4 regions of the Neobacillus sp. KR4-4 genome follow, and region 1 is predicted to be linked to each of the others. Evidence: riboswitches for the same ligand, from Rfam matches in the RefSeq annotation. Region 1 holds a riboswitch; each other region holds the start of a gene.
The links. A riboswitch is a leader RNA that binds a small molecule or an ion and turns the genes downstream of it on or off. The one in region 1 is predicted to bind lysine.
Positions count from the first base shown of each region.

Region 2: it holds a riboswitch for lysine, as region 1 does, so the genes downstream of both, ACE198_RS05255 (amino acid permease) here and ACE198_RS25635 (ABC transporter substrate-binding protein) in region 1, are expected to answer to the same signal.
Region 3: it holds a riboswitch for lysine, as region 1 does, so the genes downstream of both, dapA (4-hydroxy-tetrahydrodipicolinate synthase) here and ACE198_RS25635 (ABC transporter substrate-binding protein) in region 1, are expected to answer to the same signal.
Region 4: it holds a riboswitch for lysine, as region 1 does, so the genes downstream of both, ACE198_RS07595 (aspartate kinase) here and ACE198_RS25635 (ABC transporter substrate-binding protein) in region 1, are expected to answer to the same signal.

Region 1 covers NZ_JBHHJU010000038.1:34,578-39,012, forward strand. The annotation lists gene ACE198_RS25625 (amino acid ABC transporter ATP-binding protein) at 1-653, opposite strand, end outside; gene ACE198_RS25630 (amino acid ABC transporter permease) at 650-1,333, opposite strand; gene ACE198_RS25635 (ABC transporter substrate-binding protein) at 1,406-2,203, opposite strand; lysine riboswitch at 2,285-2,467, opposite strand; gene ACE198_RS25640 (M20/M25/M40 family metallo-hydrolase) at 2,651-4,303, shown strand.
Region 2 covers NZ_JBHHJU010000004.1:29,414-33,848, reverse strand. The annotation lists gene ACE198_RS05260 (helix-turn-helix domain-containing protein) at 126-350, shown strand; gene ACE198_RS05255 (amino acid permease) at 435-1,916, opposite strand; lysine riboswitch at 2,019-2,209, opposite strand; gene ACE198_RS05250 (YitT family protein) at 2,415-3,227, shown strand; gene ACE198_RS05245 (winged helix-turn-helix transcriptional regulator) at 3,270-3,629, opposite strand; gene ACE198_RS05240 (nitroreductase family protein) at 3,763-4,395, shown strand; gene ACE198_RS05235 (PH domain-containing protein) at 4,435-4,435, opposite strand, start outside.
Region 3 covers NZ_JBHHJU010000001.1:6,709-11,143, reverse strand. The annotation lists gene ACE198_RS00090 (MFS transporter) at 1-975, shown strand, start outside; gene ACE198_RS00085 (hypothetical protein) at 1,070-1,255, shown strand; lysine riboswitch at 1,353-1,532, shown strand; gene dapA (4-hydroxy-tetrahydrodipicolinate synthase) at 1,662-2,549, shown strand; gene ACE198_RS00075 (ribonuclease J) at 2,712-4,385, shown strand.
Region 4 covers NZ_JBHHJU010000005.1:183,235-187,669, reverse strand. The annotation lists gene trxA (thioredoxin) at 16-330, shown strand; gene uvrC (excinuclease ABC subunit UvrC) at 472-2,244, shown strand; lysine riboswitch at 2,315-2,492, shown strand; gene ACE198_RS07595 (aspartate kinase) at 2,606-3,823, shown strand; gene ACE198_RS07590 (YslB family protein) at 3,870-4,313, opposite strand.

The sequences.
Region 1 (4,435 bases):
CCTTCTTCAATAATATTTCCGTCTGCCAGCATAATGACTCGGTCGGCCACTTCTTTCGCAAAGCCCATTTCATGTGTCACAATCACCATCGTCATCCCGTCACGTGCGAGATCCTTCATTACCTGCAGCACTTCACCAACAAGTTCAGGATCCAACGCTGAAGTCGGTTCATCAAAAAGCATCACTTTTGGTTCCATCGCTAATGCTCTCGCGATTGCTACCCGCTGCTTTTGCCCGCCGGATAATTGTTCTGGATAGTAATTGGCTTTATCCTCTAAGCCTACCTTTCTAAGAAGGGCCATGGCTTTGGAACTCGCTGCTTCCTTTGTTTCCTTTCTGACAAACATCGGTGCTTCGATAATATTTTCGATGACTGTTTTATGAGGAAAAAGATTGAAATGCTGAAACACCATTCCTACCTTTTCTCTTACTTTATTTAAGTTTGTTTTTGCGAGGTCTATTTTTTCAGAATCAATGATAATGTCACCGCTCTCTGCCACTTCTAAAAAATTGAGGCAGCGAAGCAGCGTACTTTTACCAGAGCCGCTGGCACCGATCAGAACAACGACCTCTTTCTCTTCTACACTTAAGTTAATCTGTTTTAATACGTCAAGCTTACCAAAGGATTTTGAAAGATGGCTCATTTCAATCATGCGATTACTGCCTCCTTAGGTCTGCTGACATCCATTTTCTTTTCAATCCGATTAGCAACCCATGTGAAAATCAGAACGATAATCAAATAATAGACGCCGACAACAAAGTACGTTTCAAATGGCATATAGTTTTCACCTTGGACACTAAGAGCCGTGTTATATAGATCCGTCACGGCAATATAGGCAACAAGGGAAGAATCTTTTAAGCCAATAATAAACTGATTGGCTAAAGACGGAATTGCTCTTTTGAAAGCCTGCGGGAAAATAATTCTCCTCATCGCAAGAGAATAGGACATTCCGAGTGACCTTGCCGCCTCCATCTGTCCGCGGTCAATGGATTGCACCGCTCCTCTAAAAATTTCCGCAATATAGGCTCCTGTATGTACACCTAATGCCAGAGCCCCTGCCGTGAAGCTGTCCAGGTTCACGATATTGGCAAGTCCATAATAAAGGAACATAATCTGAACAATGAGAGGCGTTCCACGAATAATACCTATATAGATATCGGCAATGCGATTTAGTATTTTACTAGAGGAAATTTTAAAGCCCGCGAAAATTATACCAATCACCATGGCAAATAATAGCGAGATGGCCGTTATCGCGATGGTCATCCAAGAAGCTTTCAAAAAAGCAATTCCGTGTTCACTAAAAATACTGATAATATTTTCAATAAATATCATGATGCGTACCTCCTTCGTTGAATCGTGCAAGCACCCACATCAGGTGCTTACACTAAAATCTTTGATCCTCTCTTACTTTTCCATGATGTTTGTATTAAACCATTTCATACTGATTTTTTCATACGTCCCATCGTCAATCATCGATTGGATGGCTTCGTTGATTTTTTCAGCGAGCTCTTTGTTTCCTTCAGCTACCGCTACACTGACACGGTCTTCATTCAATAAATCGCCAATGGCCTTAATTTTTAAGCCTTTTTCATTTTTAGCACTCACACCGACAATCTTATCCGTGATGACCGCATCTAAACGGCCAAGCGCCAAATCTTGAAGGGCGTTAACGTCTGTTGGATAGCCTTTCACTTGATCAGATAATTCATCGGCCATGTCTTTCCACGTACTTGCTTGAATAACACCAATTTTTTTGCCTTTTAAATCCTCTTTCGATTGAATCGCAGAATTGCCCTCCGCTACAAAAATCTGTGCACCAGATAAATAATATGGATTGGTGAAATCAACTTGCTTATCTCGCTCAGGTGTAGCAGTCATACTTCCAATAATGGCATCATATTTGTTTGCCTTTAATCCTTGGATAATCGTTTCCCATGGATTGGTTACAGGGTTGGCTTCAAGCCCGATTCTCTTAGCAATTTCTGTTCCAATTTCAACATCAAATCCAGTCAATTTACCGTCTTTCTTAAAGTTTAACGGTGGATACTGCCCGGTCATCGAGAATGTTAACAGCCCTTTTTTCACTAACTCATGCTTAGAGCCACTTGCTTTTGCTGCCTTTTCTCCATCAGGCTTCTCCGTGCCGCAAGCAGATAAAATCAACATCATCGCCGCTGCTAATAAAAATGCAAACTTTTTCATAAAAATCCCCTCCTAGGTAATAAAAAAAACACCGTCCATGTGAGTATGACGGTGTTCTACACACCCTCATCGGTTAGCATTGGTGAAGATAGTTCTCCACAATTCCAAGGAACTGTGACAGTTCTGCCCCTATTCGAGTGCAGACCCAGCTTTCTGAACGCAGTGATTTCAGAAGCTTCGGCGATGGATCCTTTTTCCTATTTTCATAGATTTCACTGAATCTCCAATAGGATACTAATATCAATCGCGACCTCTACCCCATCTAATGCTTAAAGATGAGGATTTATATTTAGTTTAATGAAACAAGTTTTAGTATATATAAATATTCTTACTTTTGCAATAATATTTTTGATGTTATTTTTTATCAAAATTAAAGACTTGACGGGCTTTCTCTTCTGATATACATTTTTTCTAAATACCAATTTACTAGAAAAGAAGGTCAGGCGTATGTTGCAATGTCGTGAGGATGTGCTGACATTCACGAAACAGCTTGTAAACATTGAAAGTGTCGTTAATACCAATGGCGAAAAGGCCATTGCACAGTCTTTATATTCTATGATTTCTTCTATTCCCTATTTTTCACAAAACCCTAGCCACCTAGTGTTAGAACAAACACTCAACGACGATCAAGAGCGTTATAATGTTCTTGCTTTTGTGAAAGGAACGAAGGGAAATAGCAGCCGCACGGTGATTTTGATGGGTCATATTGATACGGTTGGGATTGAAGATTTTAACCATTTAAAAGACCAGGCTTGCTTCCCAGACCAACTGATGGAGTCACTAAAAACGGAACAGCTGCCGGCTGCCGCTAAAGAGCATTTAGACTCAGGCGACTGGTTATTTGGCCGCGGCGTCCTTGATATGAAAAGCGGGGTTGCCAGCCACTTATATCTCTTAAACTATTATTCCGAGCACCCTGAAGAACTAGACGGAAACATCGTTCTCTTATCAGAATGTGACGAAGAGGACAGTTCACACGGTGTTCTTTCCGCATTGAAAACATTGAAACGCTGGAAAAAGGAACATGGGTTTACCTATGTAGCCGCGATTAATGCGGATTTCGTTTCACCAAGATATGAAGGCGACGAAAATCGCTATATCTACAAAGGGACCGTCGGAAAGCTTCTGCCATCTTTCTTTATTACAGGAGCAGAAACGCATGTAGGCTCCGCCTTTGAGGGACTTGATCCGAACTTTATTGCCGCCGAGCTGACCAGGCAAATCAATTACAATCCAGAGCTTTGTAACGAAGCATTTGGTGAAACAACCGTGCCTCCTGTTTCGTTAAAACAAACGGATTTGAAGCCTTCTTATACCGTTCAAACGGCCTTAGCTGCCTATGTTTATTACAATTTCTTTATTCATTCCTGGTCGCCAAAGGACGTGCTTGAAAAATTAAGGGAACAAGCGATCATTGCTTTTACCAATGCCCTGACTTCCTTTGAAGAAAGGTATAAACAATACAGCACATTAAGCGGCGAACCCTATGTACAGCACCCTTGGAAACCTAGAGTGATGACGTACGAGGAAATGGAACAATTATTGGTTGAAGAGAACGGCGAAGCGTTCACGGCACATATGAGTCAATTTAAAGAACAGCTTTTAAAAAATACAGAACTAGATACGCGCATGTTTGCGGCAAAAGTGGTCGAGGAAGCATGGAAATGGATGAAGGATAAAAATCCGGCCATTATTCTGTTTTACTCATCCCTGTACTCTCCACGAATTGAATTGACAGGGAAAACAACGGACGAGCTTGCTTTAATTACGGCCTTGGATGAAGCAGTGGATGAGCTCCAGCCATACTATCAACATCCGATGGTGACACGTAACTTTTTCCCTTATATCTCAGATATGAGTTTTGTTGCGCTTAGTGATGACGAAGCCGGTATTAATGCCGAATCGAACAATAACCCTGGCTGGGGCACCAAGCTCTTTGTAGACTACCAAGACATTCGCGATATCAATGTACCAGTAATCAACATCGGCCCTTATGGTCTAGATGCTCACAAGAAACTTGAAAGACTAGAAATGACTTACTCCTTTGAAATCGTACCAAATCTAACAAACCTCGTGATTCAGAAACTATTAAATCATTGAGGCCAAAAGCCTGTAGACTCGTCTGGTCTACAGGCTTTTTTGTTTTGCGGCACCGGCGCGATCGGAAAATAAGCGGAGTTTTTCCGGTTAAATGCAGAATGGAGCTCGTTTTGGGGTAAATAAGGGAAGTTT
Region 2 (4,435 bases), on a different contig from region 1:
ATCATAAAATCCTTAATCCCATTGCTTTCTTATTGGATAATTAAGCTCAATTGGAAATCTTAAAGCCCACTTCCTTTCAAAACAAAACGTAATGTGTTATGCTTTAATGAAAGTGAGGTGTCATTTTGACAAATTATAAGGCAAGAAAAAGTAACCTCAAAGTATTACTATCCAAAAACGGTATGGACTTGGAAAGTTTGGGAAGGAGTACAAATATTCCCCAAGCTCAACTCAACGACTACTTGTCAAAGAAAGTAATGAACCTAAATACTGCAATGACCATTTCCAAAGAATTGAATTGCCGCATTGAAGATTTATATATTTGGTCTTCAGAGGAGAAAGAAGCATAGAAGCATAAAAAACAGACTCAACATAGAGTCTGTTTTTTTGTATGAAAAAAATAGCACGCATTTTTGCGTACTATTTCTTTGGAATTAAGGGTTTAAGTCACATTCCTTTAAAGGAATTACTTTCGTTTTCTTTGTTAATTTATATCCCACCCAAACAAGTAAGAATAATGGCAGGCCGATGTAGGAGACTAATACTCCATTCCAATCGATATGTTCACCCATAAATGCTGAATAGTTTTGTCCTAAGACAACAAATCCACATACAAGAAAAGCAAAGATAGGGCCAAATGGGAAAAGTTTTGATTTATATGGTAATAAGCTCAAATCTTTGCCTTGGGCAATAAAAGCCTTTCGGAAACGATAATGACATACTGCAATCCCCAGCCAAGCGATAAAGCCGGACATGCCTGAAGCGTTTAACAACCAGATATACACTGTTCCATCACCAAAGAATGAGGCAAGGAAAGCAAGTGTCCCCACCAAAGTTGTTGCAATTAAGGCATTTACTGGAACGCCTCTTTTGTTTAATTTTCCAAGGAATTTAGGAGCTTTACCTTGTCGGGCCAAATCCCAAAGCATACGAGTTGATGCATACATTCCTGAATTTCCTGCCGATAAAACGGCGGTTAAGATTACTGCATTCATGATTGATGCAGCGAAAGCAATTCCTGCCTTTTGGAAAACCAAAGTAAACGGGCTTACAGTAACGTCGCCATTTGCTAAATTGTCATTTGTATAAGGAATAAGAAGCCCGATGACTAAAATCGCCAATACATAAAATAATAAAATACGCCAGAACACCTGCTTCACGGCACGTGGGATGGCTTTTTTTGGATCCTCTGTTTCACCAGCTGCTACACCTAAAAGTTCAGTTCCTTGAAAGGAAAAGCCTGCAGCCATAAAGATGCCTAGCATTGACAAAAATCCACCGTGGAATGGTGCATCACCAATCGTGAAGTTCTTGAAGCCAGGTGCTTCATTACCCATGATACCGAAAATCATTAACGTACCAGTAACAACAAAAATAAGAACTGTTACCACTTTAATTAAGGAAAACCAATACTCTGCTTCTCCAAATCCTTTAACAGAAAGGTAGTTTAAGAGAAACATAATCACTAAAAAGATACCGCTCCAGATAAATGAAGGAGTATTTGGGAACCAGAATTTCATGATCATCGTTACCGCAGCTAATTCTGCAGCAATCGTTATGGCCCAGTTATACCAATAGTTCCAGCCGAGCGCAAAACCAAGGGAGGGATCGACAAATTTGGTGGCATACGTACTAAAGCTTCCTGCAACGGGCATATAGGCACCCATTTCAGCTAACCCTTGCATCAAAAAGTAAACCATGACACCAATAACAAGGTAGGATAGGATGGCTCCGCCAGGTCCTGCGCTATGGATTGCGCCGCCGCTAGCAAGAAAAAGACCCGTTCCAATCGTTCCGCCAAGCGAAATCATGGTGAGATGACGAGATTTTAACCCTCTTTTTAAGTCCGATGGAGCTTTTTCTAGTGTTAAATCACTGGTATATTCAGATTCTTTTAATACTCTAGCATTTTGCATAGTCTTGACTCCTCTTTTTTCTTTTTTTCGTGAAGGAGTTTGGAATACAAAAATGCCATCGAGGAATAATCGATGGCATTACAATACCCCGCATCATACCTTCCGAAAGATAGCTCAACACGATTAGCTGGTAGAAATAATCGTGACAGTTCTGTTCCTATTTGAAGACAGACCCAGCATGCTTTTTGAAGAGTAAAAGCACACTTCGGCAGTTTTTCCTTTTAAGTAGAGTCATGAATGTCTCTCACATCTCGTCCACTTTACTAATAAAAACCGCGACCTCTACCTCATCGGTTTGATGAGGATTTATCATATGAAATTAAATATATTAATATAGTAAATGAATTTTTATAGATTTGTCAATATGTAATTTTCTAATCAGCAATAAACAGATAATTTGTTTTTTTTAAATTAATTTTTTTATTTTACTTTAAGTGAGAGTATCGGTATTATTTTGAATTAGAATTGATGCCTGTTCGTATTAGGAGGATTTTTACCATGCAGATTGTTGGAATGATATTGGGATCTCTAATTATTGTGGTTGCCTTTAACCTTTTCTTAATCCCACATGAAGTATTGAGCAGTGGATTAAGTGGAATTTCAATGATATTAGGGATGATCTCACCGGTGAATACAGGGGTGGCAAATTTCCTTTTGAATTTTCCTTTGTTAATTATTGGATATAAAATGTTAGGAAAAAGATTTATCGTGAATTCGATCTTTTCGGTTATTGTTATCTCGATAGGATTATATGTAATTCCCGTATTTGCGATCGCAGATGATAGAATTCTTTCATCTATTTTTGGTGGTGCGTTAACGGGCTTAGGTGTCGGAATCGTTTTCCGTTGTTCCGGATCGACTGGGGGATTTGACATTATTGGCATGATCGTAGCAAGAAAAAGGGATTTTCCAATTGGTACTTTACTTTCAGGCATGAATGCGGTAGTTATTATGATTAGTGGATTTTTGTTTGATTGGGATTCTGCACTTTATACCTTAGTATCTATTTTTGTGACAGGTAAAGTAGTCGATGCAATCTATACGGATCATGCAAAATTAACTCTAATGATTATTACAGATAAAGGCGAAGAGATGAGGAATCATTTACTAAAGAATTTGTATCGAGGCTTAACTGTTTTGGACGGTGTTGGCGGATACTCAAATAACCAGCGGAATGTATTGATAACAGTCATTTCCAGATACGAACTTAATGAAGTGAAACACTTAATCACGGAAGTCGATTCGCGTTCCTTTGTTAATATTACAGAAACGATTGAAGTAATGGGGCTGTTTCATCGGCCAAGTCCATAAATAAAGGGTTGCATCTATTAAATGGATGTAACCCTTTTTGTTTCATCGGGATTTTCCTCGTTTTTTTATCCATTTCAATAACACATGGATAACTTCTTCAAGATCCTTCCCAGCTGGAGTTAATTCATATTCCACTTTCTTAGGTGAAGTGGCAATCACCCTTTTAATAATCAATCCTTCATTCTCTAAATCACGCAAGCGTTCGGTTAACAATCGATCAGAGATTCCAGGAATGGAAGTAACAATTTCATGGTATCGCTTCGGGCCCTCCATAAGTGAAAAAATAACGGAGCCCATCCAACGTTTACCAATAAATTCAATCGCATTATGAAAATTGGTACATATATGCTTAATTTCCTCTTCAGAAGGAGTCATACACTTGTGGTTGTTCGGTTCATTCATATAATATCCCTCTTTTTTACTTTTCTAACGATATCATATCATAGTTTATTTTCTTGACGAAAGGTACTTACTAATAGTAAGATGATTTTGCACTTACTATTAGTAAGTTAAATTGATTAGGGGGAAATCTCTCATGCAAACTACTTTAACGAAAAGTTTATCTGATGTTATCAAAGAACGTCACTCCGTTAGAAAATATGATTCAACATATAAAATTTCTCAAGAAGAAATAAAAGAAATGTTAAAAGAAGCAACACAAGCACCATCCTCAAGTAATCTACAACCATGGCGTTTTATCGTGATCCAAGACCAGGAGTTAAAAAAGGAACTTAGAGCAGTAGCCAATAATCAAGAACAAGTCGAAACAGCTTCTGCTGTTATTGCTGTCTTAGGTGATAAGGAAATGTATAAAAGCGTGGAAAAAGTATACCAAAGTGCCTTTGAAGCTGGTTTTATGGATGAGGCTAATATGAATAGATTAATTGAAGGTACCAATAAAACCTATCCATTTGCTTCAGAAGAAGTCTTAAAAAATATTGCTTCATTTGATGCTGGTTTAGTGTCAATGCAATTGATGTTGATTGCAAAAGATCGAGGATATGACACCGTTCCAATGGGTGGATTTGATAAAGAAAAATTTGTGAAAATGTTTAATGTTGAAGATCGACTATTTCCAATTGTCCTGATTTCAGTGGGGAAGGCGGCAGCACCTGCTTTTAATACTACTCGTTTGCCTTTGGAAGATGTTTTAATAGAATATAAATAAAAAAGGAGGCGCATGAAAAATTTTCATGCGCCTCACGGTT
Region 3 (4,435 bases), on a different contig from region 1:
ATCATTGGTGCCATCCTTTTTATTTTCACACTTCTTTTATATTTTCTGAATTTCGGGATTACCTTCCTGCTTATAACACGACTACTCCATGGGATTGCAGCCGGAATGGTTGGTACAGCAACAGGAACGATCGTGGCCCAGATTATCCCTGCTTCACGGAAAGCTGAAGGAATTGGCTATTTCAGCATGAGCGCAACATTGGCTACCGCAATTGGCCCATTCATTGGCCTATACATGACCCAGCATACGGATTTTCAAATGATATTTATTTTCTCCCTTGTAATAGGGATCATTAGTTTAGTCACAGCGTTCTTTGTAAATGTGCCTCAATTAGAAGGAACACCCCAACCAACTGAAACAAAAGGATTTAAACTTTCTAATTATATTGAGCCCAATGCATTGCCAATTGCAGTTATTACATTAGTAGTAGCTTTTTGTTATTCCAGCGTTCTTTCATTTATTAACTTCTATGCAATAGAAATTGACCTAGTAAGCGCGGCAAGTTTCTTTTTCTTAGTTTATTCTATTGCCGTGTTGTTATCACGCCCCCTTACCGGCCGTATAATGGATTTAAAAGGGGCAAACTATATTATGTATCCATGTATTATTGCCTTTGCCGTTGGTTTGTTTCTGCTTAGCACCGCAAGCATCAGCATTATTTTATTAGCAGCAGGAGTATTAATCGGCCTTGGTTTCGGTAACTTGCAATCAAGTACCCAAGCCATAGCAGTAAAACTAACTCCTCCCCATCGGATGGGATTGGCAACTTCCACTTTCTTTATCTTTCTTGATGCGGGTCTGGGGTTCGGTCCATACATCCTCGGGTTTATTATACCGTTAACAGGCTATCGTACTTTGTATGTCATTTTAGGTGCAGTCGTTCTTGCATCGATGGTTCTTTACCACTTCCTGCACGGTAAGAAAGAACTTCCAAGAAGAACCAGGGTGAATGAACCAACACCTGGCACTCATTGATTTCTAGCACCACCCTTCAGGCGGCAGACATAAAACCCGTCTTAAGCAAATATGATTAACATAACAATCCTAAATAAAGGGGTCGGTAAATTTGATGATTTTTAATAAAATTGCATTATCCTTCGTAGTTTTCTTTTCCATCAGTATGATCATAAATACTTATTTAGGAGAAAAGGAACAGATTCAATCGGATGTTATTTATTTTGTGATGAACGGGTTTGCATATATTGTATCTGCATTAGAAGTAGAAAAAGAAGAACAGGGGTTAGAAACTGCATAAACTTTACAAATATAGTTCCTTTTCCCCCTTGAAACAAAAGGAATATTCTGATATATTTACTATTAATTATATATTTTTCTTACTTCAATACTTTTGAAGTGAGGATAGAGGTGCAAAGACCATTAGTACACAACTGGAGGATAATGAGGTCCAACGATGGTTGTAAAAAGGGGAATTTGCCGAAGTTTCATTGATTCTCATTATCATGAAGCTGGTTCTGCTATTGAATAAATACAGAACTGTCATATAGGAGACTATATGGAGGGCTATCTTACGCACGGGAACTTAGTTTTATTTATGTTTCTACTGCAACAGTGAACCCTCACTGTTGCTTTTTTGCGTTGAATTTTGAATGGCCTTGCCCACCTCTAAATTTTATAAAAATTTATTAAAAGGGTGAGAAAAAATGAATTTTGGCCAAGTTTTAACCGCAATGGTTACACCATTTGATCAAAATGGCGAGGTTGATTTTAACGCAGTAAGAAGATTAGTAGATTATTTAATTGAAAATGGGACGGACGGTCTCGTCGTTGCCGGTACAACCGGTGAATCTCCAACTTTAACGACGGATGAAAAAATCGCTTTATTTAAAGCTGTTGTCGTCGCAGCGAGAGGAAGAGTCCCAGTTATTGCTGGCACTGGCTCGAATAATACACGGGCATCTATCAGTTTAACAAAGCAAGCTGAAGAAACAGGTGTAGACGGGATCATGCTCGTTGCTCCATACTATAACAAACCTTCCCAAGAAGGTATGTATCAACATTTCAAAGCAATCGCTGAATCTACATCATTACCGGTTATGCTTTATAATATCCCTGGTCGAAGTGTGGTCAATCTGTCCGCAGAGACCATTGTTCGCCTATCCCAAATCGAGAATATTGTTGCTGTTAAGGAAGCAAGCGACAACCTGGATGACATGGCTGCTATTATTAGCCAAGCCCCTAGTGATTTTACCCTTTATAGTGGGGATGACAGCTTAACACTGCCGGTTTTAGCGATTGGCGGTGCTGGAGTTGTATCTGTTGCTTCTCATGTAATTGGCAATGAAATGCAAGAAATGATAAATCATTTTAAAAATGGACGCGTCCAAGAAGCGGCTCACTCTCATCGCCAACTGCTGCCTCTTATGAAGGCATTATTTACGGCTCCTAATCCGGCCCCAGTAAAAGCAGCCCTGAACATGAGCGGGGTGCAAGTTGGTGGACTTCGATTGCCATTGCTGCCTTTGAGTCACGATGAAGAAATGGCATTGCAAGTGGTTTTACCTGGACACCAAGTCAAAACATTAATTTAAATACTGGTAGGCTGTCAACACATAGGGAATTTTGAATTCCGTGCTGTTGACAGCCTTTTATTTTTCGGACCCTGACTGAAATTTTTTCACTTTCCCTTTCCAATAAAGTCCAACCAAAAGGGCATACTATTCATATTTACATGGAATAGGGAGGATATTTACTTGCAAACCAATAATCAGCAATTATCCATTTTTGCTTTAGGCGGTATCAATGAAATCGGAAAAAACATGTATGTGGTTCAATATGCAGACGATATTTTTATTATTGACTGCGGCGGGAAGTTTCCAGATGAGAGTTTATTAGGAATTGATTTAATTATCCCTGATATTACCTATTTGGTAGAAAATCAGGAGAAAATCCGTGCTTTGATTGTCACTCATGGACATGAGGACCATATTGGCGGGATTCCGTATATATTAAGAAAATTGAACGTTCCTATTTACGCTACCCGCTTTACCTTGGGCCTGATTGAATTAAAAATTGACGAACACAGGTTGAATGGCAACACGAAACTCGTGACGATTGATTCAGATTCCAAGCTTGAGTTTGGAGAAACAACCGTTTCCTTCTTCAGAGTAAGTCATAGTATCCCGGATTGTCTCGGCATTGTTTTTCATACTCCTGAGGGGAATGTCGTTCATACTGGGGACTTCAAATTTGATTTAACACCGGTGAATAATCAACATTCTGATATTCATAAGATGGCTGATATTGGTGAGCAAGGTGTCTTAGTTTTAATATCAGAAAGTACCAATGCCGAGCGTAAAGGGCTAACGCCATCCGAGCAAATGATTGGTGGCACTTTAGATGAAGCCTTCATGAAAGCAGAAGGAAAAATCTTTATATCTACGTTTGCCTCGAATGTAAATCGTGTCCAGCAGGTCGTCGCCTCTGCCATAAAATCCAATCGAAAGATCGCCCTGCTTGGCCGTAGTATGGTAAATGTCGTTTCTGTTGCGATAGAGCGCGGGTATTTAAACGTGCCAGAGGGAATGCTCATCGAAGCACGGGATGTTGACCAACTGGCGCCGGAAAAGGTTGCCATCCTATGTACCGGAAGTCAGGGGGAACCTATGGCGGCCCTTGCGCGACTAGCAAGCGGGAACTACCGGGATGTTTCCATTTATCCTGGGGATACAGTTATCTTAGCTGCCTCCCCAATACCGGGCAATGAAAAATATGTGTCGAGAATCATCGACAACTTATTTCAACTAGGTGCTAAAGTGATCTATGGCTCGGGTAGTTCAACGGGCATGCACGTTTCGGGGCACGGTTATCAGGAAGATTTAAAGCTCATGCTTACCTTAATGAAACCAACCTATTTTATTCCGATTCATGGTGAATATCGAATGCTGCATCATCACCAGATGTTAGCAGAGTCCGTGGGCGTAGAAAAGGGAAATACATTTATTATTAAAAATGGTGATGTAGTTGATGTCGAAAATTCCGTAGCACGTCAGACCCGGTCCATTCCAGCTGGGGATACGTATGTTGACGGGATGGGCGTTGGCGATGTTGGGGACATTGTGCTCAGGGACCGGAGGCAGCTTTCTGAAGATGGAATGCTCGTAATTGTGATTACCATTAGTAAAGGAGACCGGAAGATCATTTCTGGGCCTGACACGATTACCCGCGGGTTCGTCTATGCCCGTGACTCAGACCAGCTCCTCAAAGAGATTAACCGCCTTACTAAGAAAACCATTAATGACCTCCAAACTGAAAATATCCGCCAATGGAATGTCATGAAACAAAACATCAAGAAAAGCGTCGGACAATACGTATTCGCCCAAACAAAAAGAAAACCGATGATTCTCCCTATTATAATTGAAATATGAAAAAGGGTGTCAGGCACCATGTGAAAAAATTTCACATGGTGCCTGACACC
Region 4 (4,435 bases), on a different contig from region 1:
AGGAGGGCAATATAAATGGCAATTTCACATTTAACTGATCAAAACTTTTCGGCTGAAACTGGTTCAGGCCTTGTTCTTGTAGATTTTTGGGCACCATGGTGCGGACCTTGTAAAATGATCGCTCCCGTTCTTGAAGAACTTGATTTAGAAATGGGCGATAAGGTAAAAATCACTAAACTTGATGTGGATGATAACCCGCAAACTGCAGCAAACTTTGGTGTAATGAGCATCCCAACTTTATTAGTGATGAAAAATGGAGAAGTCGTTGATAAAGTTGTCGGCTTCCAACCAAAAGATGCACTAGCAGGTGTTTTAGAAAAACATGTGTAAATAAAATGAAAATGCCTTAGCTTGGAAATAACCCAGCTAAGGTTTTTTTATTTTTCCAAGAGACTACTACTTTTAATTATGCGCCGTTTCCTTTAATATTTTAACAGTAGATTATATATAAGACGGGAGAGAGTGGCCGGAATGAATGAAACAATTAAGCAAAAACTGACGCTGCTGCCGGATCAACCTGGCTGCTACTTAATGAAAGACCGTCAGGGAACGATTATTTATGTGGGAAAAGCTAAGGTACTAAAGAATCGTGTCCGTTCCTATTTTACGGGATCGCACGATGGGAAGACACTAAGACTTGTCAATGAAATTGAGGACTTTGAATATATCGTAACCTCTTCGAATATTGAAGCACTTTTGCTGGAATTGAATCTTATTAAAAAGTACGATCCAAAATACAATATCATGCTGAAGGATGATAAAACCTATCCGTTTATCAAGTTAACAGCGGAAAAGCATCCCAAACTTATTATCACAAGAAAAGTAAAAAAGGATAAAGGCAAATACTTTGGTCCGTATCCCAATGTGACAGCTGCAAATGAAACCAAAAAGCTTCTTGACCGAATCTACCCGCTCCGCAAATGCTCAACCCTGCCGGACCGAGTCTGTTTATACTATCATTTAGGACAGTGCCTGGCACCATGTGTGAATGAAGTTCAGGAAGAGCAGTATAAACAGATGACGGATGAAATCACCCGCTTTTTAAATGGCGGGTATAAGGAAATAAAAAAAGAGCTGAAGGAGAAAATGGCTGCTGCCTCCGAAGAATTGGACTTTGAACGTGCAAAAGAATACCGTGACAAAATCATCCATATTGAAACGATTATGGAAAAACAAAAAATTACGATGACCGATTTTACTGATCGTGATGTTTTTGGCTATGCCGTCGATAAAGGCTGGATGTGTGTGCAAGTCTTTTTTGTCCGCCAAGGCAAACTAATTGAGCGGGACGTTTCTATGTTCCCCGTCTATAATGAGCCAGAGGAAGAAATCTTAACGTTCCTCGGTCAGTTTTATTCGAAAGCCAATCATTTTAAGCCGAAAGAAATTCTCATTCAAGATGATGTCGAGTTGAGTTTAGCAGAACAACTGTTGGAAGTTAAAGTGCTTCAGCCGCAACGAGGACAGAAAAAGGATCTTGTGCAATTAGCGATTAAAAATGCAAAAATTGCTTTGAATGAAAAATTTTCACTAATTGAAAAGGATGAAAATCGAACCATTAAGGCAGTGGAGAACCTGGGAGAATTACTGGGAATCTACACGCCACACAGGATTGAGGCTTTTGATAATTCTAACATCCAAGGGACAGACCCTGTATCAGCAATGGTAGTGTTCATTGATGGCAAGGCGAACCATCGTGAATACCGTAAATACAAAATCAAAACGGTTCAAGGGCCGGATGATTATGAATCGATGCGAGAAGTAACGAGAAGAAGGTACTCACGCGCGCTAAAAGAGGAACTCCCTCTTCCTGATTTAATCATCATTGATGGTGGTAAAGGGCATGTTGAAGCCGTACGAGACGTATTGGAAAATGAATTAGGCTTAGATATTCCGCTCTCGGGGCTTGTAAAAGACGAAAAACACCGGACATCCCAATTGCTGTATGGCAATCCTTTAGGAATTGTTCCGCTCGGGCGAAACAGCCAGGAGTTTTATTTACTGCAAAGGATTCAAGATGAAGTCCATCGTTTTGCGATCACCTTCCATCGCCAACTGCGCGGAAAAACTGCGTTTCAATCCTTGCTTGATGATATTCCGGGAATTGGGGAGAAACGGAAAAAGTTATTGTTAAAACAGTTCGGCTCGGTGAAAAAAATGAAAGAAGCAAGTAAAGAGGAATTCATTAATATTGGAATTCCTATGAATGTGGCCGAAGAATTAATCAAAAAACTTCAATCCTAGAGATTGTCAGAAAAAAAGGAACATGCTATAATAAGTGAAAATTTAATTTACTATCACTTTTACGTATTAAAGTGAAGGTAGAGGTGCGAGCTTCAAGAGTAGTGGTTCTGAGAAGGATGAGCTTCTGAGAAGAATCATGAAAGGGGATGTTCGCCGAAGTAAAGAAGGTCTCATAACTTTCTTTTCTGGTCCCGTATTGAATAAATGCTGGATTGTCAAGACTAATGTCTTGGAGAGCTATCTTACATTGTAGGTGCGAGAATTTTTTTCGTGTTTTAAGCAATGAGATGCCCTTCTCATTGCTTTTTTGTTTTTATTTGGGGAAAAATATGAATTACATCTGGAGAAGGGGAAAACAAACATGGGGATTATTGTACAAAAGTTCGGAGGCACCTCCGTCGCTAATGTAGAAAGAATTTTAAATGTCGCATCATGTGTAAAAGGTGAGGTTGACCGCGGAAATAATGTGGTTGTTGTTGTTTCTGCAATGGGAAAATCTACGGATACACTCGTCGGTTTAGCAAAGGAGATTTCAGCGCAGCCAAATAAACGGGAAATGGACATGCTGTTATCGACCGGGGAACAAGTAACGATTTCGTTACTGTCTATGGCTCTCAACCAGCAAGGTCTTGATGCTGTGTCCTTTACTGGGTGGCAGGCTGGTATTATGACCGAACCAGTCCATGGAAATGCCCGGATTTCTAATATTAAAACAGCAGCGATTGAATCACAGCTTGAATCCGGCAAGGTGGTTATTGTTGCGGGATTCCAAGGAATCACCGAAGAGGGTGAAATTACTACACTTGGCCGTGGCGGTTCCGATACCACAGCCGTTGCACTCGCAGCAGCCTTAAAGGCAGATAAATGCGACATATATACGGATGTAACGGGAGTTTTCACAACGGATCCAAGATATGTGAAGAGTGCTCGCAAGCTATTATCGGTATCGTACGATGAAATGCTGGAGTTAGCTAATTTAGGTGCAGGAGTACTTCATCCGCGAGCAGTGGAATTTGCTAAAAACTATCAAGTACGTCTCGAAGTTCGTTCGAGCATGGAGAAAATAGAAGGAACAGTTATTGAGGGGGAAGCAGCAATGGAACAAAACTTAGTTGTCCGCGGAGTTGCATTTGAGGACGAAATTACAAAAGTAACAGTATTAGGGTTGGCTAATTCATTAACAAGCCTATCAACCATTTTTACCACACTTGCTGAAAATCATCTGAATGTGGATATTATTATCCAAAGCACAACTGAGGGTGGATCTGCGAATTTGTCCTTCTCTATTCATACAAATGATCTATTAGAAACATTAAAGGTCCTAGAAGACAATAAAGCTGTTTTGAATTATGAGCAAATTGATGCTGAAAACAAATTAGCGAAGGTGTCGATTGTCGGATCAGGGATGATTTCCAATCCCGGTGTAGCAGCAAAGATGTTTGAGGTACTCGCTGCAAACAACATCCAAATCAAAATGGTCAGCACATCAGAAATAAAAGTGTCGGCCGTTGTAGAAGAAAAAAATATGTTAAAAGCAGTAGAAGCTTTACACGAAGCATTCGGACTTGCAGTTCAATAAAAAAGAATGGTGTCAGGCACTATTCGGTGCCTGACACCATTTTCAATTAGTTTTTTTCCCATTTCACTGTGAAAACAACTTTATTGGATTTTTTTATTGGATGTTCGAAGGTTTCGGCGTTGGCTTCTTTTTGCAATTCAATTTGTTGGGCAAGGAATCCTGCTTCAAGTTGGAAAAAATGTTCAGCCTTTGACTTAACTCGTGAAATAATGAGCGGACTAATTAATTCAAATTGGAACTCAGTTTTATTTTCTTTCACAAGTTTTAACTGGCCCCATGAGGCCTTGGCGAAGAAATCAATAATCTGTTCTAAATCCATTAATGGATATTTTCGTGCAAGTCGTTTTCCAGCCCAATATAAAATTTCAGGTGTGTCTTTCCCTAAAATCTCAGGCAAGAGAACTTCTCTGATTAGTTCATATCCGAAGATGGAAATAGTTCTAGGTTCATCAATATCGATCGTTTCATTCATAACTGTACTATTATTCACAAGCTTCCCCTCTTTCTATCATTCTATTATATACATTTTTGGTTAATTTTTAGTACAGTTTTTCTAGTTATAATGAATCAAATTTAGCTTATTTTTTTGTTATTTTGCAATATCTTACCTTG